2 regions of the Bradyrhizobium sp. USDA 336 genome follow, and region 1 is predicted to be linked to the other one. Evidence: riboswitches for the same ligand, from Rfam matches in the RefSeq annotation. Region 1 holds a riboswitch; the other holds the start of a gene.
The links. Region 1 has a riboswitch for S-adenosylmethionine ahead of ABIA45_RS31160 (homoserine O-acetyltransferase). Riboswitches for the same ligand answer to the same signal wherever they lie in the genome.
Positions count from the first base shown of each region.

Region 2: another riboswitch for S-adenosylmethionine. It lies ahead of ABIA45_RS30285 (O-succinylhomoserine sulfhydrylase); the one in region 1 lies ahead of ABIA45_RS31160 (homoserine O-acetyltransferase).

Region 1 is NZ_JBIYDC010000002.1:6,429,807-6,444,365, reverse strand. It holds gene ABIA45_RS31215 (DUF2272 domain-containing protein) at 1-70, opposite strand, end outside; gene ABIA45_RS31210 (hypothetical protein) at 91-1,449, opposite strand; gene ABIA45_RS31205 (hypothetical protein) at 1,539-1,781, opposite strand; gene ABIA45_RS31200 (BTAD domain-containing putative transcriptional regulator) at 2,202-3,026, opposite strand; gene ABIA45_RS31195 (helix-turn-helix domain-containing protein) at 3,489-4,301, opposite strand; gene ABIA45_RS31190 (nuclear transport factor 2 family protein) at 4,356-4,775, shown strand; gene clpB (ATP-dependent chaperone ClpB) at 4,817-7,456, opposite strand; partial or broken gene ABIA45_RS31180 (MOSC domain-containing protein) at 7,696-8,485, shown strand; gene ABIA45_RS31175 (TIGR02594 family protein) at 8,604-9,257, opposite strand; gene ABIA45_RS31170 (alpha/beta fold hydrolase) at 9,472-10,335, shown strand; gene metW (methionine biosynthesis protein MetW) at 10,452-11,114, opposite strand; partial or broken gene ABIA45_RS31160 (homoserine O-acetyltransferase) at 11,117-12,320, opposite strand; SAM riboswitch at 12,415-12,494, opposite strand; gene ABIA45_RS31155 (chorismate mutase) at 12,652-13,500, shown strand; gene hisC (histidinol-phosphate transaminase) at 13,535-14,559, shown strand, end outside.
Region 2 is NZ_JBIYDC010000002.1:6,247,829-6,262,387, forward strand. It holds gene pstB (phosphate ABC transporter ATP-binding protein PstB) at 1-245, shown strand, start outside; gene phoU (phosphate signaling complex protein PhoU) at 257-973, shown strand; gene phoB (phosphate regulon transcriptional regulator PhoB) at 996-1,703, shown strand; gene ABIA45_RS30245 (GcrA family cell cycle regulator) at 1,994-2,506, opposite strand; gene ABIA45_RS30250 (aspartate aminotransferase family protein) at 2,967-4,175, shown strand; gene argF (ornithine carbamoyltransferase) at 4,175-5,110, shown strand; gene ABIA45_RS30260 (Hsp33 family molecular chaperone) at 5,280-6,287, shown strand; gene apaG (Co2+/Mg2+ efflux protein ApaG) at 6,474-6,866, opposite strand; gene ABIA45_RS30270 (OpgC domain-containing protein) at 7,062-8,318, shown strand; gene ABIA45_RS30275 (SGNH/GDSL hydrolase family protein) at 8,318-9,097, shown strand; partial or broken gene ABIA45_RS30280 (SGNH/GDSL hydrolase family protein) at 9,110-10,100, shown strand; gene ABIA45_RS30285 (O-succinylhomoserine sulfhydrylase) at 10,171-11,358, opposite strand; SAM riboswitch at 11,434-11,513, opposite strand; gene ABIA45_RS30290 (2'-deoxycytidine 5'-triphosphate deaminase) at 11,594-12,730, shown strand; gene ABIA45_RS30295 (hypothetical protein) at 12,944-13,996, shown strand; gene ABIA45_RS30300 (MATE family efflux transporter) at 14,163-14,559, shown strand, end outside.

The DNA.
Region 1 (14,559 bases):
CCTCTTTCACCACCATCGACTGAAACAAACGTGAATATTCGTCTTTGAGGTCAGCAAATTCATTAGCCATGGAAACGTCCCCACGCTCGGTTACTGGACCAGGCCGTCTTTCGTGATCTGTTGCCACAGCTGCTGGTCAATTGCGCTTCCGGCCGCAATCGGCAATCCAAGTGCGGAATAGGCTTTCCGAAGCGCAGTTATCGACGAACGAATGGTTTCCCCCACCGCGACATTGCTCGAAGTGGTACCCAGCTCTGGTGGCAGCGCAATTTTTTCGGTGACGCGCTTGTTTACGCTTTCAATCGCCCGCTTGATGCGCGCACGAACGCTGCCTTCGCCAAACCGGCTAACGATGCCGGTTTCGAATGAATTTGCCAGCGCCTCAACCCTGCACGACTGGACGTCTTTTACGGCCTTTGTCAGGGTCGCCAATTGATCTCCATTCTCGATTACGCCGGGTTTCCTGCTCTGCAGGCCTGACGCCCCCATGAAATCGATCAGAGCCCGTCTCGTCGGAGAGCCTTCGGGACCAAAATCGCCGGTATCATCGACGCAGAGAACGCGCTGGATGTTCCTCGCTTGATCCATACCCATAGTTTTCTCGATATCGGAGAGCACCGTAGGCGTCGGCTTCTTCGGCCCGGGCGTCACGAAGATGGGACGATCCGCGCGCTGCGCCGGAACACCTACCAAGGGAGGCTTGACGCCGAGCGCGCCGGCACCGGCCTGCTGAAATACCATGATCGTCGCGTTGATGTCCGTCTCGATCGTGAACGGCGTGCAGATATTCAAATACGAGCGCATCGCATGAATGGCCGCGGGCCTGTTCTCGATCCTGACCGACTGGAGCTCGACCCTGTACTCGCTTCGTCGCCTCAACACCAACGTCTGCACGGTCGTCTTGTCGACTTCGAGCAGCAAGCGTGAATTGACGTTGATGAAGGTGTCGGCGGCGAGCCCGAAGGCAAGGCCTGCGAGCGTGATCGGGTTAGCGCTCACGCCAGACACGCGCATGATGGCCTGGCTCGCGACGGTGAGATCACCGAGCTCTTTCAGCACCGCGGTGTTGGTTCGACGCCTATCGTCAAGCCAGGCGAGATAAGAGTCGCACCGCCGGTCGACATCGTTGAGTCCTGCCTGCACGAGCAGGTTCCAGTCGTTGGGACTCAGTTGCACGTTTACGCATTGTCCCTCTCTGGTCGAAGTGAGCGACAAGGTCTGCCGGCAAAGCTCCGTCAGATAGATGTCCTGATAATGTGTCGTTGCAACGATGTCTTCGGAGTAAAGCTCCGTGCCGATCCCGTATCGGAAGTACCGCGTCTCGGTCGTATCGCAGCCGCTCAGCAGCAGCCCCAGACACGCGAACGCAACGATTCCCCAAACGCTACGCATCGACGCAATCTCGCAAAATAAATGAAACTCGTGGCGAGCCTCGATCAAATTGCTCAAGACGATTCACACGCCCGCAACCATCGAAGCATCGCTTGGATGGTTGCTGGCGGCTCGTTGCGTGATCGATCTTGCGCACGGCTTGTCTCTCACTGTTCGGGCGTTGGCGGCTCAACGGTCGAAGTCGCCTGCTCTTCATGTGCTTCCGCCGCCACGTTCAGATTGGCGGTGACGATTGCGAAAGCGCGTTGCACGTCGTCGACCACATCGCGCCGCCGCGTATTGATGTTGCGGACGAGAACCCTCCAACCGCCTTCGCCGCTGCCACCGGCGGTTTCCCGCCAGAAGCGCAGAATGAAAACCTGATCCGAGAGCGGCTGTTGTGAGCTCATGGCCGAGCGTCGCATGGTGTGAACTCGGGAGAATTGCGCGATGGTTCCGGGATGGTCGCCGTCTGGTCACAGTGGCTTGCGGCGAGAATTCCGCAGCGATCGCGCCGCGATCACGGTAGAATCACGATGCGACCGGGCGAGGCAAAGCCCTGCCCGGCCATGGCCAAGCCAAGCCCTGATCAAGCTTGCGATATCAGTCGGATTCGGGGACTGCGGCGCCTGGAGCTTTTACCGTTCCGATTGAATCGGACCGGGGCTCTCGATTCTTGTTTCACGCGTTTTCTTGGCGCGAACCAGTATCCACTTCGCTCGAAAACGCTCTAAAGCGCGATGCGATTAGGATGAATCGTCATCGCGCTTTAGGTTGTTGTTTGAGCATGATCTTTTCGGAAAACTGCTCACACTTTTCCGGATCATGCTCTAGTTTACTGCCCGCCGCCTCTCGTCGCGGCTCATCAGCTGCATGCGTAAATGCTGAGCGTCATCGGCGTTGTGCAGATTCCTGATCTCGTCAATGATTGCACGCGTCGCTGGAAGCGGAGAAATTCCCAGCTCCTGCTGGATCATGGCGATCCAATGATCGTAGTACCTGATGGCGTCGATACGTCTCTCATCGAGTGCAAGCAAAGTCAGGAGATGACGAACCAGTTCCTCGCGATAGGGATCGAAGCGCAGCGCGTGACGGGCGAGCAGGATCGCATCATGATAGTGGCCACAAAGCCCAAGGCGACGAACGATGGTCATTGCCGACCGCACAAAAAGGGAATGCAGTCGCTCGCGCTCCTCCAGTATCCAGTCGGCCTCTTCGCCATCCAGGAATGGCCCCTCGTAGCGGTACAGGACGGCGAGAACCTCCTTCATCGTGGAAGGATCCACGTGCGCCTCAACACCGGTGGGAGCGGCCTGTGCCGCTTCAAGCAGGGCCCAGGTGTCGACGTCCAGCCAAGACGCCCTCTCGAGAATAGTCTCCGAGCCGATGGTCCTGAGGCCATAGCCCTCTCGGTACTCCGGAGCTGACGCGAGCAGCTTTCGCAAGCGCCAGATCGCAGAGTTCACGGCTCGGCGTCCCCTGTCCGTATCGAGCTCCGGCCAAAACAGGTCGATAAGTCGCTCGCGACGATGCGGGCGGTCCGGAAAGGTGAAAAGGAAACCGGCCAATCTCCGTCCTGCTGGACCGAGATCCGACCAAACCTGCTCGTTACCGCGCGCAACCCGGCTGGCCCCCAGCAAACTAACGGTCAACACCGCCGCCCCTCCACGCAAAACACAACAAAAATTGCCTGTGGCGTTCAGTCATCGCAGCTCGAAATTGCGAGCTCAGTCTAAAATTGTCGGTTGCTCAAAGACTCGCATCAAATCCCCGAGCTCGCGGCCGCGGGGGAAATGCCGCCGACCGAGATGCAATTATGGCAACAGAGCCTGTGGTTGTTCAACATCAATTTACACCCAGAGCGGATAATCGCAATGCGTGTGGCTTTTCAACGACACAACACTACGCCGATACCCGGCCTCCCCTGCAAAAGCGAAAGCCCTATCCGCGCCAGCGGAGAGGGCTTTGATGCGCAGCCGACGCCCCTCACCCTCCGGCTGGTTCACCAGACACTCCGAACCGAGATTCATGATCAGCGTGTTGCTGAAATTGACGGTGCGGCCCTGGCCATCGGCAGCAGCCGTCGTCGAGCACCTGCAAACAGCACGTTGCAGACATTAATCCGCGCGCAGCCGTGCGAACAATTCCGACGGCATCATGCCGAACATGTCGCGAAAGGCCGTGCTGAAATGCGCGGAGCTGGAAAAGCCCGCGTCATGCGCGGCCTCGGTCAGCGATTGGCCTTGTGCGACCGCCCGTGCGGCAGCGCCGATCCGGGACCAGATCCGGTAGCGGCGGAGCGGCACACCCGTGGCGTCCTTGAACAGATGCAGGAAGCGCGAGGACGAAAGCCCGGCCTTGCGGCTAAGTTCAGCAAGCGTGTGCGAACCGCCGGGCTCCTCGCGCATCCGCTTGATGGCGGCGGCAATTCTTGCATCCGGCTGCGGATGTGATCCAATCCCAAGCATATCGCGGGCTGCTCGCTGCGCGTGCTCTGATGCGAGGCGTCGCTCCGCGATGTCGCAGAACAGCGCGACGACCGACCTCTCGTCGATCAGGTCGAACGCGGCGTTCGATCCCACCTCCTTCATTCGTGAGCGAAGCGCCTCGATATCGCGCCCGAGGGGATCGACATACAGAAAGGCCGTCCGTCCGGCATTGATGCGGAGATGATGCAGACTGTTGGGCATGATCAGCACGCTGCGGGTCTGGCGATAAGACGGTGAGCGCGCCCTCGGATCGTTAGCTACGCCTATCGCCCCGTCGAGCGCGACGGCCAGCACGCCGGTGGCATTGCGGTGGGGCGTCAGCCCGAAGGCTGGACCGAGATAGAGCACCCGCGCGTCCCAATCGAGCATCCGCGCCCTCTTCGATCCGTCGCTGGGCGGCGTGCTGATAGCCAGTTCCTGAAAGCCGGGAGGCGAGGTCATGGCTCATCATAGCGCACCGGCACAGCGCTGCCGATGACCCGGGAGATCATATCGATGGACAGAGTTCTGGTAGATGACGCTGCACAAATCGCCGCAATCCGCGCCGCCGTCACGCGCTACGCGACCGCCTGGCAGGCCGGTGACCGCGCCGCCATCGCCGCCTGCTACCACGATGAATTCATGCTGCACTATGCAGGCCATAACCCGCTCGCCGGCACTCACCACGGCAAGGCGGCCGCGCTTGCCACTCTGGCCGAGGTCGCACGCCGCTCCAACCGAAAACTTCTCGGCATCGATGACGTGATGGCCGGGCCGCGGCGGGGCGCCATTCTCGCACGGGAATCATTCAGCCGGGACGGTCGCACGGCTGAATTGGAACGATTGCTGGTCTATGCCGTGCGTGAAGGCCTGCTGAGCGAATGCTGGGTCTACGACCGCGATCAGGCAGTGGTGGACGCGTTCTTAGCGGATTGAAAACGCCCTCCGCGAGTTTGGCGCGGAGGGCGTGTATTTCATCAGTTCAGCTTCCGTTTAGGCACCGGTGCCTCGAACTGGGTGATCTCCGCGGTCTGCGGCGCCTTGCCGTTGAAGGTCAGCACATTGCCTTCGGACGAGATCGCGACATTGTCGCCGTCCCTGACATCGCCGGCCAGGATCATCTCGGCGAGCGGATCCTGGAGGTAGCGCTGGATCACCCGCTTCAAAGGCCTTGCGCCGTAGGCGGGATCCCAGCCCTTGGCGGCGAGCCAGTCGCGGCCGGCGGCATCGAGGCTCAGCACGATCTTGCGATCGGTCAGGAGCTTCTGCAGGCGTGCGAACTGGATCTCGACGATGCGGCCCATCTCGCTGCGCTGCAGCCGGTGGAACAGGATGATCTCGTCGACGCGGTTGAGGAATTCGGGCCGGAAGTGCGCCCGCACCATTCCCATCACCTGCTCACGCACTGCCGCGGTGTCCTCCCCCTCGGGCTGGTTCACCAGATATTCCGAACCGAGGTTCGAGGTCATGATGATCAGCGTGTTGCGGAAGTCGACGGTGCGGCCCTGGCCGTCGGTCAGGCGGCCGTCGTCGAGCACCTGCAATAGCACGTTGAAGACGTCAGGATGCGCCTTCTCGATCTCGTCGAACAGCACGACCTGGTAGGGCCGGCGCCGCACCGCTTCGGTGAGCGCGCCGCCCTCGTCATAGCCGACATAGCCGGGAGGCGCGCCGATCAGCCGCGAGACCGAGTGCTTCTCCATGTATTCGGACATGTCGAGGCGGACCATCGCGGTCTCGTCGTTGAACAGGTACTCCGCGAGAGCCTTGGTCAGCTCGGTCTTGCCGACGCCGGTGGGCCCTAAGAACATGAACGAGCCGGTGGGGCGGTTCGGGTCCTGCAGGCCCGCGCGCGAGCGGCGCACGGCGGTCGCGACAGCACGCACGGCTTCGGCCTGGCCGACGACGCGCTTGCCGAGCTGCTCCTCCATCTTCAGGAGCTTCTCCTTCTCGCCTTCCAGCATCTTGTCGACGGGCACGCCGGTCCAGCGCGAGACCACCTGCGCGACGTGGTTGGCGGTAACGGCCTCCTCCATCATCTCGCCGGCATTCTCCTTGGCCTCGATGTCAGCGAGCTGCTTCTCGAGCTGCGGGATCCGACCATAGGCCAGCTCGCCGGCCTTCTGGAATTCGCCGCGCCGCTGCGCGTTGGCGAGCTCGACACGCAAGCCGTCGAGCTCGGCCTTCAGCTTCTGGGCGTCGGAGAGCTTGTTCTTCTCCGCGCTCCAGCGCGCCGTCAGCGCCGCCGACTTCTCCTCGAGCTCGGCGAGGTCCTTCTCCAGGGTCTGGAGCCGGGACTTGGAGCCGACATCGCTCTCCTTCTTCAGCGCCTCCTGCTCGATCTTGAGGCGGATGATCTCGCGGTCGAGCGAATCCAGCTCTTCCGGCTTGGAGTCGACCTGCATCTTCAGCCGCGCCGCGGCCTCGTCCATGAGGTCGATCGCCTTGTCAGGCAGGAAGCGGTCGGTGATGTAGCGGTTGGACAGCGTCGTCGCCGCAACAAGCGCGGAATCGGTGATCCGCACGCCGTGATGCTGCTCATACTTGTCCTTCAGCCCGCGCAGGATCGAGATGGTGTCCTCGACCGAGGGCTCGCTGACGAAGATCGGCTGGAACCGCCGGGCCAGCGCGGCGTCCTTCTCGACGTGCTTCTGATATTCGTCAAGCGTGGTCGCGCCGATGCAGTGCAGCTCGCCGCGCGCGAGCGCCGGCTTGAGCAGGTTGGAGGCGTCCATCGCGCCATCGCCCTTGCCGGCGCCGATCAGCGTGTGCATCTCGTCGATGAACAGGATGAAGGTGCCCTCGCTGCCGGTCACTTCCTGCAGCACGGCCTTCAGCCGCTCCTCGAACTCGCCGCGGTATTTTGCGCCGGCGATCAGTGCGCCCAAGTCGAGCGACAGCAGCTTCTTGTCCTTCAGGCTCTCGGGCACGTCGCCGTTGACGATGCGCAGCGCGAGGCCTTCGGCGATGGCGGTCTTGCCGACGCCGGGCTCGCCGATCAGGACGGGATTGTTCTTGGTCCTGCGCGAGAGCACCTGGATAGTGCGGCGGATCTCCTCGTCCCGGCCGATGACCGGGTCGAGCTTGCCGTCGCGCGCCGCCTGGGTCAGGTCGCGGGCATATTTCTTCAGCGCATCATAGGCATTCTCGGCGGTCGCAGAGTCGGCCGTGCGGCCCTTGCGCAGCGCCTCGATCGCCGCGTTGAGGTTTTGCGGCGTGACGCCGCCCTTATTGAGGATGGTGCCGGCCTCGCTGGTCTTCTCCAGCGTCAGGCCGAGCAGCAGCCGCTCGACGGTGACGAAGCTGTCGCCGGCCTTCTCGCCGGCCTTCTCGGCAGCGTCGAAAGTGCGGGCCAGCTCGGGCGCGAGATAGATCTGCCCGGCGCCGCCGCCGGAGACCTTCGGCACCTTGTTGAGGGCGTCCTCGGTCGCCTTCAGGATTGCGCGGGAATTGCCGCCAGCGCGGTCGATCAGACCGGCGGCGAGCCCTTCATTGTCGTCCAAGAGGACCTTCAGCACATGCAGGGTTGAGAACTGCTGGTGCCCCTCGCGCATCGCGAGCGACTGCGCGGACTGGATGAAGCCCCTGGAGCGTTCGGTATACTTCTCGATATTCATCTTTTCTGTCCCTCGGCCTGCCCTCGGGGCCCTCTAAGGCACCCCAAACGGCATCTTCATTGGGTTTCCAATTACCGCATTGACGTTTCTCAACCGGTAACGGTTGTCTTTTGCCGGCGTTGCCGCCAGCCTGAGCCAGATGTGGGAAGCAGGTTGCGGGTGCGAAAGAGGCAACTTCACAATTTCGTGCGCGCGGGAGCGGGCTTGGCGCTGGCAGGCCGAATCCCTTAAGTAGCGGCATGACAGCCAACCATACCGCCGAGATCACCGGCCTCTACCGCTATCCCATCAAGGGCCTGACGCCGGAACGCCTCTCGCACGTTCCTTTGCGGGTCGGTCAGACCCTGCCGGCCGACCGCCGCTACGCCATCGAGAACGGCCCGAGCGGGTTCAACCCCGAGGCGCCCGAATGGAAGCCGAAAATCCAGTTTCTGATGCTGGCGCGCAATGAGCGGCTGGCCGAGCTCGTCAGCCGGTTCGACGACGAAACCAACGTGCTGACCATCCGCAAGAACGGACAGATCGTCGCCAGCGGCGATCTCGAGACCGCCGCCGGGCGCGCCGCCATCGAGGCCTATTTCACGGAGAACTTTCAGCCCGAGTTGAAGGGCCCGCCCAAAATTCTCTCCGGCCGCGACCACAGCTTCTCCGACGTCGCCCGCAAGGTCGTCTCCATCATCAATCTGAACAGCGTCCGCGCCATCGAGACCATGCTCGGCGGCGTCGCCGTGCACCCGCTGCGCTTCCGCGCCAATCTCTACGTGAAAGGCTGGCCGGCCTGGTCGGAGCTCGACCTCGTCGGCCAGACGCTCGCGATCGGACAGGCCCGGCTGAAGGTGATCAAGCGCATCGTCCGCTGCCCGGGCCACCAATGTCGACCCCGAGACCGCCAAGCGCGATCTCGAAATTCCGCCCACGCTCTCGCGCCGTCTCGGCCATATGGACTGCGGCATCTATGCCGAGGTGATCGCCGACGGTGACGTCGGCGTCGGCGATGTGGTGGCGGTGGAAGAGCCGAAGCTCATCTAAGCTGCCGTAGGGTGGGCAAAGGCGCTCTTGCGCCGTGCCCACCATCTCGCCGGGCGGAGGGAAGTGGTGGGCACGCTTCGCTTTGCCCACCCTACGAGATCGTCGCTACAGCTCACCGTCAGTTCGGCATCACATACGCATAGATCTTGCCGCGCGAGACCGGGGCTTCGCGGACGCGGTTGCCGTTGTTGCCGGAGATCATGATCGGATTACCCTGCGCGTCGATGCCGGTGATGATGCCGACATGACCGCCGCGGCGGCCGCGCGACATCACGGCGATGGCACCGACCTGCGGACCGGACACACGCGTGCCGTAGCGCGCGAACGAGCTCGCCATGTCGGAGCCGGTGCCTCGATGGCCGGTATGCTCCAGCACCATGTTCATGAACCGCGCGCACCACAGGCGACCGCGGCCGGTCGGATTGCCGCCGATATAGCGGCGCGCCTCGGAGACGAGACCCGATCCTCCGCTGAAGCCTCCGTTCATGCCGGCACCGCTGGCATTGGCATTCGGATCATAGCTCGCCTGGGTGTCGGCGAAGCCGCTTGCCTGCAATTGCGCCGCGCTGCGCTCGAAGCGCGAACTGCGGGAATGATGGCCATGGTGACGGTGGTGATGATGTCTGGCGTGATGCACGTAACCGTGCCGCTCTGCGCTATGACGATGATACGGCCGTGCCGAGGCCGGAGAAACGAACACGGCGAACGCCGCGAAGAACAGCGCCAGCGCGACAACACAACGCGACAGGCGAGACGCAAACAACTCGAACATTCTTCATCCTTCTTGACACCCCCACTTCCCGCCTGCCCGTGCAATGGCCGACATCCGTTTGGCCGTTAAGCCGCCCGATGTGGCGAGAAAAAAGACGCAACGCCCGCGAATGGCTGCAATGATTTTGTGTCCGTGCTCGGCGCTGCTGCCGCATTGCCGACAACAGAATTAACTGCGATCCTCGAACACGGCTTGAAACAGAGGGAAACGGTTAATGCCCCACGCCACGACCAGGGACGGCGTCCGCATCTATTTCGAGGAGGCGGGCCAGGGAACGCCGATAATTTTTCTGCACGAGTTCGCGGCCGACTACACCAATTGGGAGCCGCAGATGCGCTACTTCTCGCGTGGCCATCGTTGCATCACATATTCAGCGCGCGGCTACACGCCATCGGACGTGCCTGACGGCGAGGTCTACACCTACACGCACTTCTACACCGATGCGCTTTCCGTGCTCGATCATCTCGGCATCGAGCGCGCGCATCTCGTCGGTCTTTCGATGGGCGCCTATTCCTCGTTGCAGATCGGGTTGAACGCGCCGCAGCGCGCACTGTCGATGACGCTCGCCGGCGTCGGCTCCGGCTCGGAGCTCGAGAACCTGGAGGCCTGGCGCACGCAGTGCCGCGCCAATGCCGAGCAGTTCGAGACGCTGGGCTCCGCCGAGGTCGCAAAAGTCACGCGCGAGGCGCCGAGCCGGATTCCGTTCCTGGTGAAGGATCCACGCGGGCATGCCGATTTCTACGCCGCACTGGCGCGGCACGATGCCAAGGGATCGGCGCGCACCATGCGCGGATTCCAGGGCGGCCGTCCCTCGATCTACACGATGACGGACGCGATCAGAGGCGTGGCAACACCCGCGCTGATCATCTGCGGCGACGAGGACGAGCCGTGCGTGGGCGCCAGCCTGTTCCTGAAGAAGCACCTGCCCGCGGCGGGGCTCGCGATGTTTCCGAAGTCCGGCCACGTGCTGAACCTGGAGGAGCCCGCGCTGTTCAATGAGAATGTCGAGCGGTTCGTGACGCTGGTGGAAGCAGGACGTTGGCCGGTGCGGGACCCGCGGTCGCTGGCTCCCCACTAGCTGTCATTCCGCGATGCGCCGAAGGCGCAGGCCCGGAATCCATCGGCTGCAGGCGCTGTTGGACGATGGATTCCGGGCTCGATGCTTCGCATCGCCCCCGAATGACGGAGAGAGGGCTATTTCCCCCCGCCGCGGCTGAGCAAGAACACCGCCTGCTCGCCGAACATGTTCCACACCCACCAGGGCAGGTTCAGCGGCACCGGGCGGCCGTAGAGATCGAGCGCGACCGAGCGCTCCATCTTGACGTTGATCTCGTCGCAGAGCTGCACGAAATCCTTGATGGTGCAGAAATGGATGTTGGCGGTGTCGTACCAGGTTGCCGGCAGATTCTCCGTGCGCGGCATGTGGCCGCCGATCAGGAGCTGGAGCCGCATCTTCCAGAACCCGAAATTCGGGAACGAGACGATGGCGCGGCGGCCGATGCGCAGCAGGTTCTCCAGCACGACCTTCGGCTGCCGCGTCGCCTGCAGCGTCTGCGACAGGATCACGTAGTCGAAGGCATCGTCGGGATAGTTGACGAGATCGGTGTCGGCATCGCCCTGCACCACCGCAAGCCCCTTGGCGACGCAGCGGTTGACGCCCTCGCGCGACAATTCGATGCCGCGGCCGTCGATGCCGCGGGTCTCCAGCAGCTGCAGCAGATCGCCGTCGCCGCAGCCGACGTCGAGCACCTTCGAGCCCGGCTTGACCATCTCGGCGACCAGCAGATGATCGGCGCGATAATCACCGGACGGCCTGGCCGCAACGCCGTCCAGCGGCAACACTTCCTGCACGGACATCGCTATCGGTCCTCGAGGTTGAGCCCGCGGGCCTTGCCTGCCGATTGCAGGAAGGCCCGGGAGATGTCGAAGAATTCGGGCACGTCGAGCAGGAATGCGTCGTGGCCGCGATCGGTCTCGATCTCGGCGAACGACACCCGGGCGCTCGAGGCATTCAGCGCGTGCACCAGTGCGCGCGATTCCGAGGTCGGAAACAGCCAGTCGCTGGTGAAGGAGACCACGCAGAAGCGGGTTTTGATGTCGGCGAAGGCCTTGGCCAGCACGCCGCCGTGATCGGCGGCGATGTCGAAATAGTCCATCGCCCGCGTCAGATACAGATAGGAATTGGCGTCGAAGCGCTCGACAAAGGACGAGCCCTGGTAACGCAGGTAGCTTTCGACCTGGAAATCGGCGTCGAACGAGAAGGTCGGCAGCTCGCGGTCCTGCATGCGCCGGCCGAATTTGCGGTGCAGCGCCGCATCCGAGAGATAGGTGATGTGCGCCGCCATCCGCGCCACCGCGAGCCCGCGATGCGGATGGATGCCGCGATCGGCATAGCCGCCACCGTGCCAGTCGGGGTCGGCCATCACGGCTTGTCGGCCGAGCTCGTGGAAGGCGATGTTCTGCGCCGAGTGCCGCGTCGCGCAGGCAATCGCCAGCGCGGAGTACACGCGCTGCGGATAGGCCGCGGTCCATTGCAGCACCTGCATGCCGCCCATCGAGCCGCCGACGACGGCAAACAGCGAGTCGATGCCGGAGCCGGTCGATCAGCATCGCCTGCGCGCGCACCATGTCCGGAATGGTGATGACGGGGAAGTCGAGGCCCCAGACCTTGCCGGTGGCGGGATTGATCGACGCCGGCCCGGTCGAACCCATGCAGCCGCCGATCACGTTGGAGCAGATGATGAAGTAGTGCTTGGGATCGATGGGGCGGCCGGGGCCGACCAGCGTCTCCCACCAGCCGGGCTTGCCGGTGACCGGATGGACGTTGGCGACATGCTGGTCGCCGGTCAGCGCATGACAGATCAGCACGGCGTTGGAGCGATCGGCGTTGAGCTCGCCATAGGTCTGGTAGGCGATCTGGAACGGGGAGAGATCGACGCCGCAATCGAGCCGCAGCGGCTGCTCAGTGCCGAAATGCGCAACCAGCGAGCTTGGATGATCCACCTCGTGCGATCGCTCATCGGCGCTGATCGCAGGACTCGGTATCGACTTGACGCTACCCATCTCGGACATCGACCTCGTTTGCGACTGGCTGCTCGACCGCGCCGCTGACATCAGGCCATGAAAAACCCGGCCTGAACGAAAGGTTCGGCCGGGATCGGAAGCGTCCCCGGCCTGTTTAGCGAGTTTTTTAACGTGGCTGCAAGCCGGCCGGCTCAAATGACCACGGAACGGGCAAAAGCTACCGTCTTGGGCGGTTTTCGTCAAGTCGCGGCCCGGATCCGGCCCAAATCGCCTCTGCCGCAACGCCCGCAAAGCACGTCATTTCTCTTTGCTTTCGCCACCACGACTGCCTAATCAGGACATCCCCCATCGGAACGATCGACGACCAGACATGTCCCAACGTCCGCCCGCGCCAGCATCGCTGCAGGAATTACGCAAGGAGATCGACGCGATCGATGAGAGCATGCATCGCCTCCTCATGCAGCGCGGCGAGATCATCGATCGCTTGATCCAGGTGAAGCAGACCCAGGAGGTCGGCTCGGCGTTCCGGCCCGCGCGCGAAGCTTCGATGATGCGCGAGATCGTGCAGCGTCATCGCGGCATCCTGCCGCTCGACACGGTCGAGAGCATCTGGCGCGTCATCATCTCGACGTTCACCTATGTGCAGGCGCCGTTCTCGGTGCATGCCGACGTCTCGGTGAGCGAACCGGCAATGCGGGATTCCGCGCGCTTCCACTTCGGCTTCACGGTGCCTTATGTCGCGCATTTCAGCGCACAGGCCGCGGTCGAGGCGGTGGCAAAATCCAAGGGCGACCTGGCGCTGGTCTCGGCGACCTCGAGCCGCACGCCATGGTGGCTGGAGCTGGAAGCCGACGGCGCACCGAAGATCATCGCACGGATGCCCTTCATCGAGCGCGCCGACCATCCGGCCGCCTTGCCGGTGTTCGCGATCTCGCGCGTCGCCGACAGCGCCCTGGTGACGGAGGTCGAGACTTTCAGCGTGAGCGTCTCGGGATGGAACGCCGAGGTCGCCCGCGCGCTGTCGCCGCTCGCCGAGATCGTGGCGGTGCCCGACACCGCCTTCGACGGCGCGGCGCTCTTGGTCTCGGTCACCGGCGCGACCAGCATCGACAAGGTCAGGGCTGCCCTGATCGAGGCGGGGGCCTCGGTGCGCTCTGTGGCCCTCGTCGGCAGCCACGCAACGCGCTATACGGTGCCCCCGACCGGGCCGAAATCGTAAAATCGCGAGCAGCCCAGCCTATCCGGAGTCCAAGATGTCCCGCCCCGTGCCGAATCCCGGCATTCTCGATATTGCGCCCTACACGCCCGGCAAGAGCCCGGTGCCGGAGCCGGGCCGCAAGGTGTTCAAGCTCTCGGCCAACGAGACGCCGTTCGGCCCCTCGCCCAAGGCGATCGAGGCCTTCAAGCGCGTGGCTGATCATCTGGAAGACTATCCGGAAGGCACCTCGCGCGTGCTGCGCGAGGCGATCGGCCGCTCGTTCGGGCTCGATCCCAACCGCATCATCTGCGGCGCCGGCTCGGACGAGATCCTCAACCTGCTCGCGCACACCTATCTCAGCCAGGGCGACGAGGCGATCTCGACCACGCACGGCTTCCTGGTCTACCCGATCGCGACCATGGCGGTCGGCGCCAGGAACGTCATCGCGCAGGAGACCAACCTGACCGCCGACGTCGACGCCATCCTGAAGGCCGTGACGCCGAAGACGAAGCTGGTCTGGCTCGCCAACCCCAACAACCCGACCGGCACCTATCTGCCGTTCGATGAGGTCAAGCGGCTGCGCGCCGGCCTGCCCTCGCAGGTGCTGTTGGTGCTGGACGCCGCCTATTGCGACTATGTCTCGCGCAACGACTATGAGATGGGGATCGAGCTCGTCGCCACCACCGAGAACACGGTGGTGACGCACACCTTCTCCAAGATCCACGGCCTTGCCGCGCTGCGCATCGGCTGGATGTTCGGGCCCGAGCACGTCATCGACGCGGTCAATCGCATCCGCGGTCCCTTCAACGTGTCGACGCCGGCGATGTATGCCGCGGTCGCCGCGATCGAGGATACCGCGCATCAGGCGATGTCGAAGCAGTTCACCGAGACCTGGCGCAACTGGCTCACCGAGGAGATCGGCAAGCTCGGGCTGAAGGTGTCGCCGAGCGTCGCCAATTTCGTGCTGATCCATTTCCCGACCGACAAGGGCAGGACCGCCGATGACGCCGACGCCTTCCTGACCAAGCGGGGGCTCGTGCTGCGCGGCTTGAAGAATTACGGCCTGCCGCATGCGCTGCG
Region 2 (14,559 bases), 180 kb from region 1:
TCGACGAGCCTTGCTCGGCGCTCGACCCGATCTCGACCGCCAAGGTCGAAGAGCTGATCCAGGAATTGTCCGAGAACTACACGATCGCGATCGTGACCCACAACATGCAGCAGGCGGCGCGCGTCTCCGACAAGACCGCCTTCATGTATCTCGGCGAGTTGATCGAGTTCGATGACACCAGCAAGATCTTCACGTCGCCGAGCGATCGGCGCACGCAGGATTACATCACCGGCCGGTTCGGCTGAGGAGACGGAACATGGGTTCTGAACATACCGTAAAGGCCTTCGACAGCGATCTTCAGGAGCTCACCCGCCTTGTCGCCGAGATGGGCGGCATCGCCGAGCGCATGATCGTCGATTCCGTCGACGCGCTGATCCGCCGCGACGTCGCGCTCGGCCAGCGCGTGGTCGCCACCGACGCCGAGCTCGACGCGCTGCAGAAGCGCATCGAGGAGCGCGCCGTGCTCACCATCGCCCGCCGCCAGCCGATGGCCGTCGACCTGCGCGAGATCGTCGGCGCCATGCGCGTTGCGACCGATCTCGAGCGCATCGGCGATCTCGCCAAGAACATGGGCAAGCGCGTCGCGGCGCTGGAGACGGATTTCCATCCGCTCAAGCTGTTCCGCGGCCTGGAGCACATGACCGACCTCGTGCAGCAGCAGGTCAAGTCGGTGCTGGACGCCTATGCCGCGCACGACCTGCCGGCGGCGATGGCGGTGTGGAAGGGCGACGAGGAAGTCGACGCCATCTGCACCTCGCTGTTCCGCGAGCTCCTCACCTACATGATGGAGGATCCGCGCAACATCTCGTTCTGCATCCACCTGATGTTCTGTGCCAAGAACATCGAGCGGATCGGCGACCACGCCACCAACATCGCCGAGACCGTGTTCTACATGATCGAGGGCCAGGCGATCACTGACAAGCGGCCGAAGGGCGACATGACGACCTTCGCCACGACGGTGCCGAACACCTGACGACTTAAGGAGCGACGACCACATGGGCGCACGCATTATGGTGGTTGAGGACGAGGAAGCTCTCACCGAGCTTCTCCGCTACAACCTCGAAGGCGACGGCTATGACGTCGAGACGGTGATGCGCGGCGATGACGCCGACACCCGCCTCAAGGAGCACATTCCCGATCTGATCGTGCTCGACTGGATGCTGCCGGGCCTGTCGGGCATCGAGCTGTGCCGGCGGCTTCGGACCCGTCCCGAGACCAAGCAGCTGCCGATCATCATGCTCACCGCGCGCGGCGAGGAGAGCGAGCGGGTGCGCGGGCTTGCGACCGGCGCGGATGACTACATCGTCAAGCCGTTCTCGGTGCCGGAGCTGCTCGCGCGCGTGAAGGGCCTCTTGCGGCGTGCCAGCCCCGAGCGCCTCGCCACCGTGCTCGCCTATGGCGATATCGAGCTCGACCGCGACAAGCGCCGGGTGGCGCGCTCGGGCCGGCCGATCGATCTCGGCCCGACCGAATATCGCCTGCTGGAGTTCTTCCTGGAGCATCCCGGCCGCGTGTTCTCGCGCGAGCAGCTGCTCGACAGCGTCTGGGGCCGCGACATCTACATCGACGAGCGCACCGTCGACGTCCATATCGGCCGCCTGCGCAAGCTGCTCAATCTCGGCCGCGAGCAGGACCCGATCCGCACCGTCCGCGGCGCCGGCTACGCGCTGGACGATCGCTTCGCGAAGGCTGAGCAGACCTGAGTTTTTTGGATCTCGGATTAGCGCACCGCGGCAACAATCTCAGTCGTCATCCCGGGGCGCGCGCAGCGCGAGCCCGGGATCTCAGCGCGAGCGCCCGCGCTCGTCGCGATCAACAATAGGACGTGCTTTGGCGAAGACTCGGAGCAACCATCTCGCGCAATCACCGCGCTCTGTGGTTATGGGATCCCCGCCCCCCGTGCGCAATCGCGCACTAGGCGGGGATGACATCGAATAATAGGAGCCGTCATCGTGTGACGGCTGCCGTCCTGGCGATCAATGAAATCGCAAGCTCACCGCGTGCCCGGCTTCGGTGCTGCGCGACGGCGGTCCGCTGCGGGCTGATAGGCCACGCGCGAATGCTGGGCACAATAGGGCAGGCCTGAGAGCGCCTTGCCGCCGCAGAAGAAGAAATCCGGGCTCGAGGGATCGCCGACCGGCCAGTGGCAGGTCGCCTCGTTCAATTCCAGCAGCGACAGCCGCTGGCTCATCGGCACCACGTTGTCGTAGGTAACCGGCTCGGCTTCCAACTCGACCTCGAAGGCCTGCGCCAGCGCGGTGTTGCCGCGCGCGACGGGGCGGGTCACCCGCATCATGTGCTGCGCGGGCCGTGCCTTGCGCGGCCGCGGCGCTGCCGATGAAGGGCTCTTGGCGCGGCCGGACAGGCCGAGCCGGTGCACCTTGCCGATCACGGCATTGCGGGTCACATTGCCGAGCTCCGCCGCGATCTGGCTGGCCGAAAGTCCGGCCTCCCAGAGCTTCTTCAGCTGCTCGACGCGATCATCGGACCAGGTCAAAACCGTCATTGCACCCTTTCCCTCGCTGCGCGCCTGCCATCCTGGGGCCTTCGCAGCGAATGCTTTAGCCTTGAAAAACCCGTGCCGTCAGAATCCCTTAAGGCTCGCCGGGCGCGCTCAAGACGCCCGAACGTTTACGCCGGTACATGAGGACTTCTGGGATCAGAACTGCTGCACGAGATGTCGTATCTGACAGTCCAAACGCTACAATATGGCGTGACTCCCGCGCAAGAGTCCGCCGACTCGCTTCCACATGTTCCGTGGTGAAAAACCCGCAAAATCGGCACCGCAAGACTACGGAATCAGCGTTTCGCGAGGCTTTCCGGGCGGCATTGACACCCGTCTTGCCAAGCATAAGATAGTGCCACGTGCCGCCCTTAAAAGGCGGCACGTTTCGTTTTCCGGGGCCGGTCGATGGTGCGTCGCGCAATGCATGCCCTCACACCGTCCGCAACATTCAAGTGACGTCATGACTAACAGCGCAGCGCCGCATTTGCTCCCCGTTTTCGCCAGGGCCGACCTCGGTTTCGAGCGCGGCGAAGGCTGCTGGCTGATCGCGACCAACGGCGATCGCTATCTCGATTTCACCTCGGGCGTGGCGGTGAATGCGCTCGGCCATGTCCATCCCGCGCTGGTAAAGGCATTGCAGGAGCAGGCGACCAAGCTCTGGCACATGTCGAACCTGTTCCAGAGCCCTGATGGCGAGAAGCTCGCAAGCCGCCTCTGCAATGAGAGCTTTGCGGACTTCGTGTTCTTCTGCAATTCCGGCGCCGAGGCGCTGGAAGGCGTGATCAAGCTGGTGCGTCACCATCACTTCTCCAAGGGGCATCCGGAGCGTTACCGCATGATCACCTTCGAGGGTGCCTTCCATGGCCGCACGCTGGCGACGCTCGCCGCCACCGGCTCTGCGAAATATCTCGAGGGCTTCGGCCCGCCGATGGATGGCTTCGACCAGGTGCCGCATGGTGATCTGGAGGCTGTGAAGAAAGCGATCGGTCCGCACACCGCCGGCATTCTCATCGAGCCGATCCAGGGCGAGGGTGGCGTTCGTTCTGCACCTCACGCCTTCCTGAGGGCGCTGCGCGAGCTCTGCAACGAGCGCGGCCTGTTGCTCGCCTTCGACGAGGTGCAGACCGGCATGGGCCGCACGGGCGAGCTCTTTGCCTACAAGCGCACCGGCGTCACACCGGACGTGATGTCGCTCGCCAAGGCGCTCGGCGGCGGCTTTCCGATCGGCGCGGTGCTGGCGACCGCGGATGCGGCCGCCGGCATGGGGCCCGGCTCGCACGGCTCGACCTTCGGCGGCAATCCGCTCGCGATCTCGGCTGCCAACGCCGTGCTCGACGTCATGCTCAAGCCCGGCTTCTTCGACCACGTGCAGAAGATGTCGCTGCTGCTCAAGCAGAAGCTCGCCTCCGTGATCGATCGTCACCCTGATGTCGTCAGCGAGGTTCGCGGCGAGGGCCTGCTGATCGGCATCAAGGCCGTGGTGCCTTCGGGCGATCTCGTCGCGGCGCTGCGCGCCGAAAAGCTGCTCACCGTCGGGGCCGGCGACAATGTCGTGCGCTTCCTGCCGCCCCTGATCGTCACCGAAGCGGAGATCGAGGACAGCGTCGGGCGGTTAGAGCGGGCCTGCGCTGCGATCTCCTCCAGCCAGACCAAGCGGGCGGCAAGCTGATGAGCACGACGCCCAACAAAGCTCCCAAGCACTTCCTGGACATCAACGAGCTGCCGCTGTCGGAGCTCAAGAGCATGCTCGCCGCCTCTTCCGCCATGAAGGCGAAGCAGAAGGCGCAACAGCCGGTCAGGCCGCTCGAGGGCAAGACGCTGGCGATGATCTTCGAGCGTCCCTCGACCCGCACCCGCGTCTCGTTCGACGTCGGCATGCGCCAGCTCGGCGGCGAGGCGATCATGCTCACCGGCGCCGAGATGCAGCTCGGCCGCGGCGAGACCATCGCCGACACCGCGCGGGTGCTGTCGCGCTATGTCGACGCCATCATGATCCGCATCCTCAACCACGATGCGCTGCTGGAGCTCGCGGCCAACGCCACCGTGCCCGTCATCAACGGCCTGACGCGGCGTTCGCATCCCTGCCAGGTGATGGCCGACCTCATGACCTATGAGGAACATCGCGGCCCGATCGAGGGCAAGACGGTGGCCTGGACCGGCGACGACAACAACGTGCTGGCGTCCTGGGCCCATGCCGCCGAGCGCTTCAAATTCCAGCTCAATGTCGCAACGCCGCCGGAGCTCGCACCGAAAAAGGCCATGCGCGACTGGATCAAGGCGACGGGCGCGCCGATCGTGCTCGGCACCGATCCCGAGGCCGCCGTGCGCGGCGCCGATTGCGTCGTCACCGACACCTGGGTGTCGATGGGCGACAAGGAGGGCGAGCACCGCCACAACGTCCTCAAGCCCTACCAGGTCAATGCCAAGCTGATGTCGCTGGCAAAGGCGGACGCATTGTTCATGCATTGCCTCCCGGCCCATCGCGGCGAGGAGGTCACCGATGAGGTGATCGACGGGCCGCAATCGGTCGTGTTCGACGAGGCCGAAAACCGCCTGCACGCGCAGAAGGGCATCTTGGCCTGGTGCTTCGACGCGGTGAAGTAACCTTCTTGTAGCCCGGATGAAGCGCAGCGAAATCCGGGGTTCTCAACGCGTGGAAAGACCCCCCGGATTGCGCTGCGCTCCATCCGGGCTACGCAGCTCGTCGTTCCTGGAGGACGGAATGCGGGCGTGCCTCTTTCAATTTGCATCGAACGACCCCAGATAAAGCGCCATGGTTTCCCAATCTCCTGACATGAAAACCGGGCCTGAAGGCCCGGTTCGCGCGCCATCATCGGTTCCGATCGATGACGCCGTGCTGCCTTACGAGGTCGACGCGCTCGACGTGCGCGGGCGCCTGGTGCGGCTTGGCCCCGCGCTCGACGACATTCTCACCAAGCACGATTATCCCGCAGCCGTGGGCAAGCTGCTCGGCGAGGCCATCGTGCTGACTACGCTGCTCGGCTCGACGCTGAAATTCGAGGGCCGCTTCATTCTTCAGGCCCAGACCGACGGTCCGGTGTCGTTCCTGGTGGTCGACTACAAGGCCCCGGACCGCCTGCGCGCCTATGCGCGCTTCGACGCCTCGCGCCTGGGCACGACCAAGGATTCCGGCACGCTGCTCGGCCGCGGCCATCTCGCCATGACCATCGACCAGGGCCCCGACATGAGCCGTTACCAGGGCCTGGTTGCGCTCGACGGCGGCAGCCTGGAAGACGCCGCCCATGAATATTTCCTGCGCTCCGAGCAGATCCCGACGCGCGTGCGCCTCGCGGTCGGCGAGGAGTGGCGCTCGAGCGACGGCGGCAAGCATCGCTGGCGCGCCGGCGGCATGCTGATGCAATTTCTGCCGAAGGCGCCGGAGCGCGCGCGGCAGGCGGACTTGCATCCCGGCGATGCGCCCAACGGCACCGAGGTGCACAGCGTCGCCGAGGACGATGCCTGGGTCGAGGCGCGCTCGCTGATCGAGACCGTCGAGGACGTCGAGCTGATCGATCCCGAGCTCTCCGGCGAGCGGCTGCTCTACCGCCTCTTCCACGAGCGCGGCGTGCGCGTGTTCAATCCGCAGGTGCTCGAGGCGCGGTGCTCCTGCTCGCGCGATGCGGTCGCCGCGATGCTCAAGAGCTTCTCGCACGACGACCGCGCCGCCATGGTCAAGGACGACAAGGTCGTCGTCACCTGCGAATTCTGCTCGTCGGTGTACCAGTTCACGCCGCACGAGGCGGGCGTCGAGGACGCGTAAGCCTATCCGCGTCGCTGCACTCAATGACGAGTGGAGCAGTGCCACACGCGCGGTGTCATCGCCCGACTTGATCGGGCGATCCAGTACTCCGAGACGATGCTGATCGAAACGAGAGGCCGTGGCGTACTGGATGCCCCGGTCAAGCCGGGGCATGACAGTTGTGAGTGTTACGGCGAACTCGCCTCCCTAATTCAACACCCGCTTGTTGTCGGGGCTGTCCAGCGAAAATGTCGGCACGTCGATCTCGAAACGCTCGCCGGTTTCGCTGACCATCTGGTAGCGGCCGGTCATGAAGCCCGAGGCGGTCGAGAGCGGCACGCCGGAGGTGTATTCGAAGCGCTCCCCGGGGGCGAGGATCGGCTGCTCGCCGACCACGCCTTCGCCCTTCACCTCCTGCTGGCGGCCGGAGGCATCGGTGATGATCCAGTGCCGCGTCTTGAGCTGCACGGTCTCCTCGCCCGAATTGGTGATGACGATGGTGTAGGACCAGAAGTAGCGCGAGCGGTCGGCCGACGATTGCTCCGGAACAAAGTTCGGCTCGACGGTCACTTCGATCTGGCGGGTCACGGCGCGGTACATGGCTGTCATCATACCGAAATCCGCCCCGGGAACCAAACCCCCGCGGGCGCCTTGGCGACATCGTCCCGCCAGAATTGGCGGGAAAGCACACCACCGAGGGAGACACCCTGATGTGATCCGGACGCTTTGCGAGACGACAGCCGGACCATTACACTGCTTCAATGTCGCGATTTGCGGAAGGGTTTCCAGGCCCCGATGACCATTGCCGACCAAGTGACGGGATCGACCATCGCAGGAACCGCGGGCGCCAAGCCCGCAGGGACCAAGGCGCGCGCCGCAGCGCCGGCCATCACGCTGCCCGCCATCGGCGAGCGCGAGCTCCGACTCGATCTGTTCCGCGGGCTCGCGCTATGGCTGATCTTCATCGACCATCTGCCGCCCAGTCTGCTGACCTGGTTCACGATCCGCAATTACGGCCTCAGCGACGCCACCGAAATTTTCATCTTCATCTCCGGCTACACCGCCGCCTTCGTCTATGGCCGGGCCATGCTGGAGAGCGGCGTTCTCATCGCCACCGCGCGCATCCTGCGCCGGGTCTGGCAGATCTACGTCGCCCACGTCTTCCTGTTCACGATCTTCCTCGCCGAGATCTCCTATGTCGCGACCAGGTTCGAGAACCCGCTCTACACCGAAGAGATGGGCATCATGGACTTCCTCAAGCAGCCCGACGTCGTCATCGTGCAGGCGCTGCTGCTGCGCTTCCGTCCCGTCAACATGGACGTGCTGCCGCTCTACATCGTGCTGATGCTGGCGCTGCCTCTGATCCTGTGGTCGATGAAATGGCGGCCGGACGTCACGCTCGGGCTGTCGGTCCTGCTCTACGCGGTGACCTGGGAGTACGACCTTTACCTGTCGGCCTATCCGAACGGCTTCTGGGCCTTCAATCCTTTCGCCTGGCAATTGTTGTTCGTGTTCGGTGCCTGGTGCGCGCTCGGAGGTGCGCGTCGCATGTCGGGCATCCTGGCCTCGCCCGTGACGATGTGGATCTCGATCGCCTATCTCATCGCGGCGTTCTACGTGACCTTGACCTGGTACGTGCCCCAGCTCTCCCAGTTCATGCCGAAGCAGATCGAACAATGGATGTATCCGATCGACAAGACCGACCTCGACGTGCTGCGCTTCGCGCACTTCCTGGCGCTGGCGGCGCTGACCGTACGCTTCCTGCCCCGCGATTGGCCGGGCTTGAAATCGCGCTGGCTACGACCATTGATTCTATGTGGTCAGCATTCGCTCGAGATCTTCTGCCTCGGCGTCTTCCTGGCCTTTGCCGGCCATTTCGTCCTCGCCGAAATCTCCGGCGGGCCGGTGATGCATGCGTTGATTAGCCTCTCCGGAATCCTGATCATGTGGGGAGTTGCGTGGATCATTTCGTGGTACAAGCGTGTGGCTGACAAGAGCGGTGCGAAAACCAAGAACGCCGTCGGCAACGCCGATCTGGCGGGAGGGGGCTGATGAAGGCGAAGGTTCTCCTGAGCCTGGTCCTGCTGTGCGGTAACCTCGCCGCGCCCACGGCGCGCGCGGGCGATGCCGCGTCTGCCGCATCCCCTGTGCCTGCGGCCTGCGAATTGCCGTCCTATCTGCTGACCAGTGAAAGCCAGCTGCCCAAGGTCGCCGAGGCGATCAAGGCCGGCAAACCGCTCGACATCCTGGTGATCGGCAGCCGCTCGACCACGATTCCGTCGTCGGAGAGCAGCTCCTATCCGGCGCGCATGGAGGCGATCCTCAAGGAGAAGCTGCCGCCCTCCGAGCCGGTGCACGTCTCCGTAGAAATACAGAGCAAGAAAACGGCAGAGGAGACCGCGTCCACCTTCGTTAAGCTGATGGAAGCAAAAACGCCTACTTTGGTCATCTGGCAGACCGGGACCGTGGATGCTATCCGATCCATCGATCCCGACGAATTTCGTAGCGCGGTGACCGACGGGGTTGTTGCGCTGCAAAAGGCAGGGGCGGACGTCGTCTTGATGAATTTGCAATATAGCCCGCGCACCGAGACCATGATCTCGGCGCAGCCTTTTCTCGATAATATGCGCGTCGTGGCACAGGAGCACGACATCCCGCTGTTCGATCGTTTCGCGATCATGCGGCAGTGGAATGAACAGGGCCAGTTCGACCTGTTCAACCCGTCCCGCGGGCCTGAGCTGGCGAAACAGGTCCATGATTGCCTCGGCCGGGCGTTGGCACAGTTCGTGATTGACGCTGCTCATCTGGAGCCGGCCCAGCAGCAAAATTGAGGTCTAGCGTTAATGAGTTCTCTCCGCCCTTTTTGCCTGACGTCATGGTTGGCCGTGCCTGCAACAGCAGTGCTGTTGTTGCTGACGCCCCGCCTCGCATGCGCAGACGCCGGCTGCACAGCCGGCGACCCCCGCACCCGCCCAGTCGCCTGATCCCGCGCCCGCAGCGCCGTCCCAGACCACCGTCGCCGCGAGGTCGCCCGAGCAGCGCGGCGTCACCTCGCGCGCCATCGACAAGGTGAAGGAGGTCGCGAAGTCCGCCGCCGACATCTTCAGCCGGGTGCCCTGCCTGCCGCCGAAGGGCGGCTCCAAGGCGATGGGCTCGCTGCCGCATGTCGCGAGCAAGCTGGCCGCCGGCCAGCCCGTCGTCATCGTCGCGTTCGGCTCGTCGTCGACTCAAGGGTTCGGCGCGAGCTCGCCGGAGTTCAATTACCCCAATCGTCTCGCCGCGCAGCTGCGCCGGCACTATCCGACCGCCGACATCAGCGTCATCAATGCGGGCGTCGGCGGCGAGGACGCCCCCGAGATGATGAAGCGTCTGCAGACGCAGGTGATCGACAGGCATCCGGATCTCGTGATCTGGCAGGTCGGCACCAACGCCGTGCTGCGCAATCTCGATCCCGGCGAGACCGTCAAGCTGGTGGAGGACGGCATCAACCGCATTCAGGCCGCCGGCGGCACCGACATCGTGCTGGTCGATCCGCAATATTCGCCGGCCGTCAACCAGCGCAAGGAGAGCGCCGGCAAGATGATCAAGCTGCTCGGCAACGTCGCCGAGCTCCGCAAGGTCGGTATCTTCCCCCGCTTCGAGGTGATGCGCGACTGGCACGAGAACCAGTCGATCCCGGTCGAGAGCTTCGTCATCGCCGACGGCCTGCACATGAACGATTGGGGCTATGCCTGCTTCGCCCAGCTGCTCGGGGACGACATCATCCGCTCCGTCGGCCAGATCAAGCTCGGTGTGAGCGTGCCCGCCGATGTGAGAACGTACCGGCCGATGTAGAGGCGAGTAGGGAATGGCGAGTAGCGAATAGGGCTGGGTCCATTTGCCACTCACTATTCGCCATTCGCCCTCACGCCTTCTCCAGCGCCGCGGTGAGATCCTCGATCAGGTCATCCGCGTGCTCCAGCCCCGCCGAGAAGCGGATGAAGCCCTCGCTGATGCCGAGCGCGGCGCGGTCTTCCGGCTTGAGGCGCTGATGCGTCGTGGTCGCCGGATGCGTGACGAGGCTCTTGGCGTCGCCGAGATTGTTGGAGATCTTGGCGAGCTTCAATTCGTTGAGCACACGGAACGCCGCCGCCTTGCCGCCCTTCACCTCGAAGCCGACCAGCGTCGAGCCGCCGCGCATCTGCTTCTTCACCAGCGCCGCCTGCGGATGATCGGCGCGGCCGGGATAGACCAGTCGCGAGATCTTGGGATGGCTCGCCAGCACCTCGGCGACGCGCGCGGCCGTGTCGGTCTGCGCGCGCACGCGCACGCCCAGCGTCTCCAGTCCCTTGAGCAGGACCCAGGCATTGAACGGCGAGATCGACGGGCCGGTCTGGCGCATGAAATTGTGGATGTGCTCGGCGATGAAGGCTTCGGAGGACAGGATGATGCCGCCGAGACAGCGGCCCTGGCCGTCGATGTGCTTGGTTGCGGAGTAGACGACGACGTCGGCGCCGAGCGCGAGCGGGCTCTGCCAGATCGGGGTTGCAAACACGTTGTCGACGACGAGCCGCGCGCCGCCCTTGTGCGCGATCTCGGCAATCGAGGGAATGTCGAGCACGTCCAGCGTCGGGTTGGTGGGGCTCTCCAGGAAGAACGTCTTGGTGTTGGGCCTCAGCGCCCGTTGCCACTGGTCGAGATCGAGCCCGTCGACCAGCGTGGCCTCAATGCCGTAGCGCGGCAACAGGTCCTGGATGACGTAGAGGCAGGAGCCGAACAGCGCACGGGAGGCGACCACGTGATCGCCGGCCTTGAGCGGCGCCAGGATCGCGGTCGTCACCGCCGCCATGCCGGTTGCCGCCGAGCGCGCGGCCTCGGCGCCCTCGAGCTCGATCATGCGGCGCTCGAACATTGCAATCGTCGGGTTGGAATAGCGCGAATAGATGAAGCCGGGATCCTCGCCCTTGAAGCGCGCCTCGCACTCCTCCGCGCTGGCGTAGACATAGCCTTGCGTCAGGAACAGCGCCTCCGAGGTCTCCCCATATTGCGAGCGCAGGGTGCCGGAATGGACCAGGCGGGTTTCGGGGCGGTAGGCAGCAGACGACTTCGACATAGGACCCTCTCCGACATGACCGTCGAGGCAAAACGGTCACAAAAAAACCGGCCTGGATATCTCCACGGGCCGGGATCACAGAGGTCCCCGGCCTGTTTAGCGACTTATTTAACGTGGCTGCAAGCCGGCCGGCTCAAATCACCACGGGATAAGTGATGCTCATATTCCGCAATGCCCTTTCCGTCAAGGCGTCCATCGGATAGCCGTAAAAGACTTGTATTTCCGGCATGGCCGGATGCATTCGACCCCTGATGAGGACCCCCGGTTGACGTTCACGGTCGCCGCCGACGCCAATGGTATCCTGCCCGACCGCACGATCGCGGCGATGGCGGAAGAAGGTCTCATCCTGCCCGCCTACGACTTCGTCGAGAGCCAGATCCAGCCGGCGAGCCTCGATCTGCGCCTTGGCGACATCGCCTATCGGGTCCGCGCCAGCTTCCTCCCCGGGCCCGGTGCCACCGTGGCCGAGCGCATCGACGAGCTGAAGCTGCACGAGTTTAGCCTCGCCGACGGCGCGGTGCTCGAGACCAACTGCGTCTACATCGTGCCGCTGCTCGAGAGCCTCGCGCTGCCGCCCGAGATCGTCGCTGCCGCCAATCCGAAGAGCTCGACCGGCCGGCTCGACGTCTTCACCCGCGTGATCGCCGACGGCACCCGTCGCTTCGACATGATCGGCGCCGGCTATCACGGCCCGCTCTATGCCGAGATCAGCCCGAAGACGTTTCCGGTGCTGGTGCGCGAGGGCTCGCGTCTCAGCCAGGTGCGCTTCCGCACCGGCGATGCCATCCTCAATGCCGACGAGCTCGATGCGCTGCACGCCAGCGAACGTCTCGTCGACATCGACGATGCGGATCTTTCCGGCGGCGTTGCCGTCTCGGTCGATCTCTCCGGCGAGAAGGCGAGCGGCTTCGTCGGCTATCGCGCCAAGCGCCACACCGGCGTCGTCGATGTCGACCGCCGCGCGGGCTACGCGGTGGAGGATTTCTGGGAGCCGATTTCGGCGCGCCCCGATGGCAGCCTGATCCTCGACCCCGGCGAGTTCTACATCCTCGCCTCCAAGGAAGCGGTGCAGGTGCCGCCCGACTACGCCGCGGAAATGGTGCCGTTCGACCCCCTGGTCGGCGAGTTCCGCGTGCACTATGCCGGCTTCTTCGATCCCGGCTTCGGCTATGCCGGCGCAGGCGGGCTGGGATCGCGCGCCGTGCTGGAGGTGCGCTCGCGCGAGGTGCCGTTCATCCTCGAGCACGGCCAGATCGTCGGCCGCCTCGTCTACGAAAAGATGCTGGCCCGCCCCGACGCCATGTACGGCCAGCGCATCGGTTCCAACTACCAGGCGCAAGGCCTGAAGCTCAGCAAGCATTTCAGGGTGTAGTGCTAACCTCACCCACCGCTGTCATTCCCCGCGGAGGCGGGGAATCCAGTACGCCGCGGCCTCTCGATTCAAGCATGACCATCTCGGAGTACTCGATCGCCCGTCCCAGTGCGCAATGGCGCACAAGGCGGGCGATGACACCGAGATCGCGTCTGGTTGCGTCACCCGATCCGCGATGACACACTCCCGCAAAACAACAAGCCGGGAGCGAACATGACCACCGCACCAGACCTCGCGCAGGAAGCGCAATGGAAGCGCTGGCGTGCGATCGCCGATCTCTATCACGCCTGTTTCACCGGGCTGATCCTCACAATCGTCACGCGCCGCGGCACGGCGGATGCGGCAGAATTCGTCTTCCGCGTGTTCCGTCGCCAGCAGCAGGAACGCTTCCTGCCGGGGCTCAAAAAGCTCGGGATCGACCATCTGCCGCCGGCGGTCGCGGCTGCGCAATACCACTATCTCTCCAACTGGATCGGCGGCGTGCACGTCGAATACATGTATGAGAGCGACACCAAAGCCTGGATCCGCTATCCGCCGCCGCGCTGGATCTGGAAGGGCACCGCGATCTGCGGCATCCCCGGCGAGGTCTCCCGCGCCATGCTGCGCGGCTGGCACGCCAACAATGGCGCGGCTCTCGGCGATCTCAGGCTCGGTTTCGTCTGCACCAAGCAGAGCGTCGACGGTCAGGACGGGCTCGAAGGCTATTATCATCTCTACGACCATCCGCTCGAGCTTGACCAGCGCCTCGTGTTCGCGCGCCACCTCGAAGCACCTTTGTTCGATGCGAAGACGGCGCCCGCATTGCCGGTCGCGAGCTGGCCAAAACCGCGGCTGGAAAAGGCCTATCGCAATTACGCGATGGAATATGTCCGCACCGCCGCGCCCGTGATGGTGCAGCTGTTCGGCCCGGAGGATGCCGGCTATCTGCTGCACCTCACCGGCAAGCTGATCGGCATGCAATATTTCGACGAGGTCGCCGCGGCGCTGGCGACGACCCGCGGCGGCGCGCGAGAATTCGCATTGTTCCTGAACGCGATGCTCGCTGCGCAGGATGATGCGGCCGAGATGACGCAATCGGAAGGCACGTTCGAGATCCGGCAGCAGAGCTGGAAGCTGATGGACGACATCGCCGACTACCACCGCGCCTGCGCGAAGGTGCTGGAGGGATTGTTCGAGGGTCTCGCCGCAGGCTGCGGCCGGCATATCGGCGTGCAGATGCGCACCGCGGTAGGCGGCCGTCCGCCGCTGGTGTGGACGATCGAGTAATTCCACCGCTTGAAATGCGCTGCCGCAGGGCACGCCTGCATCAGGCGCAGGCGGAAGCACCGCGCGCCGTGCTAACACGCTTCAGCTGCGCCATTCGCGCGAACGAATCCATTGGCACACCAAGTGATTGCTGCGCTGCAAATGGCGCTTGCGCCCGGGAGAGGACATGTCCGACATCGCCGAAATCCCGGTCGATGAGCAAGAGCGCCCGCTGCCGCCGCCTCCGCCGCCGATCAGAAGCGCGCTGACCGACGGGCCGATCCTGCGCACGCTGCTCTCGCTCGCTTGGCCGAACGTGATCGGCCTGTCGGCCGGCATCTGCGTCGTCATCGCCGAGACCTCCTATGTCGGCCGGCTCGGCGTCGAGGCGCTGGCGGCGATGGCGCTGGTGTTTCCGACGATCATTCTGACGATGACGATGTCCGGCGGCGCCATGGGCGGCGCGGTGGCCTCGGCCATCGCGCGTGCGCTCGGCGCCGGGGACCGCGAGCGCGCCGGCATCCTGGCCGTGCACGCGATGCTGATCGGCATCAGCTTCGGCCTCGTCTTCATGCTGGGCATGC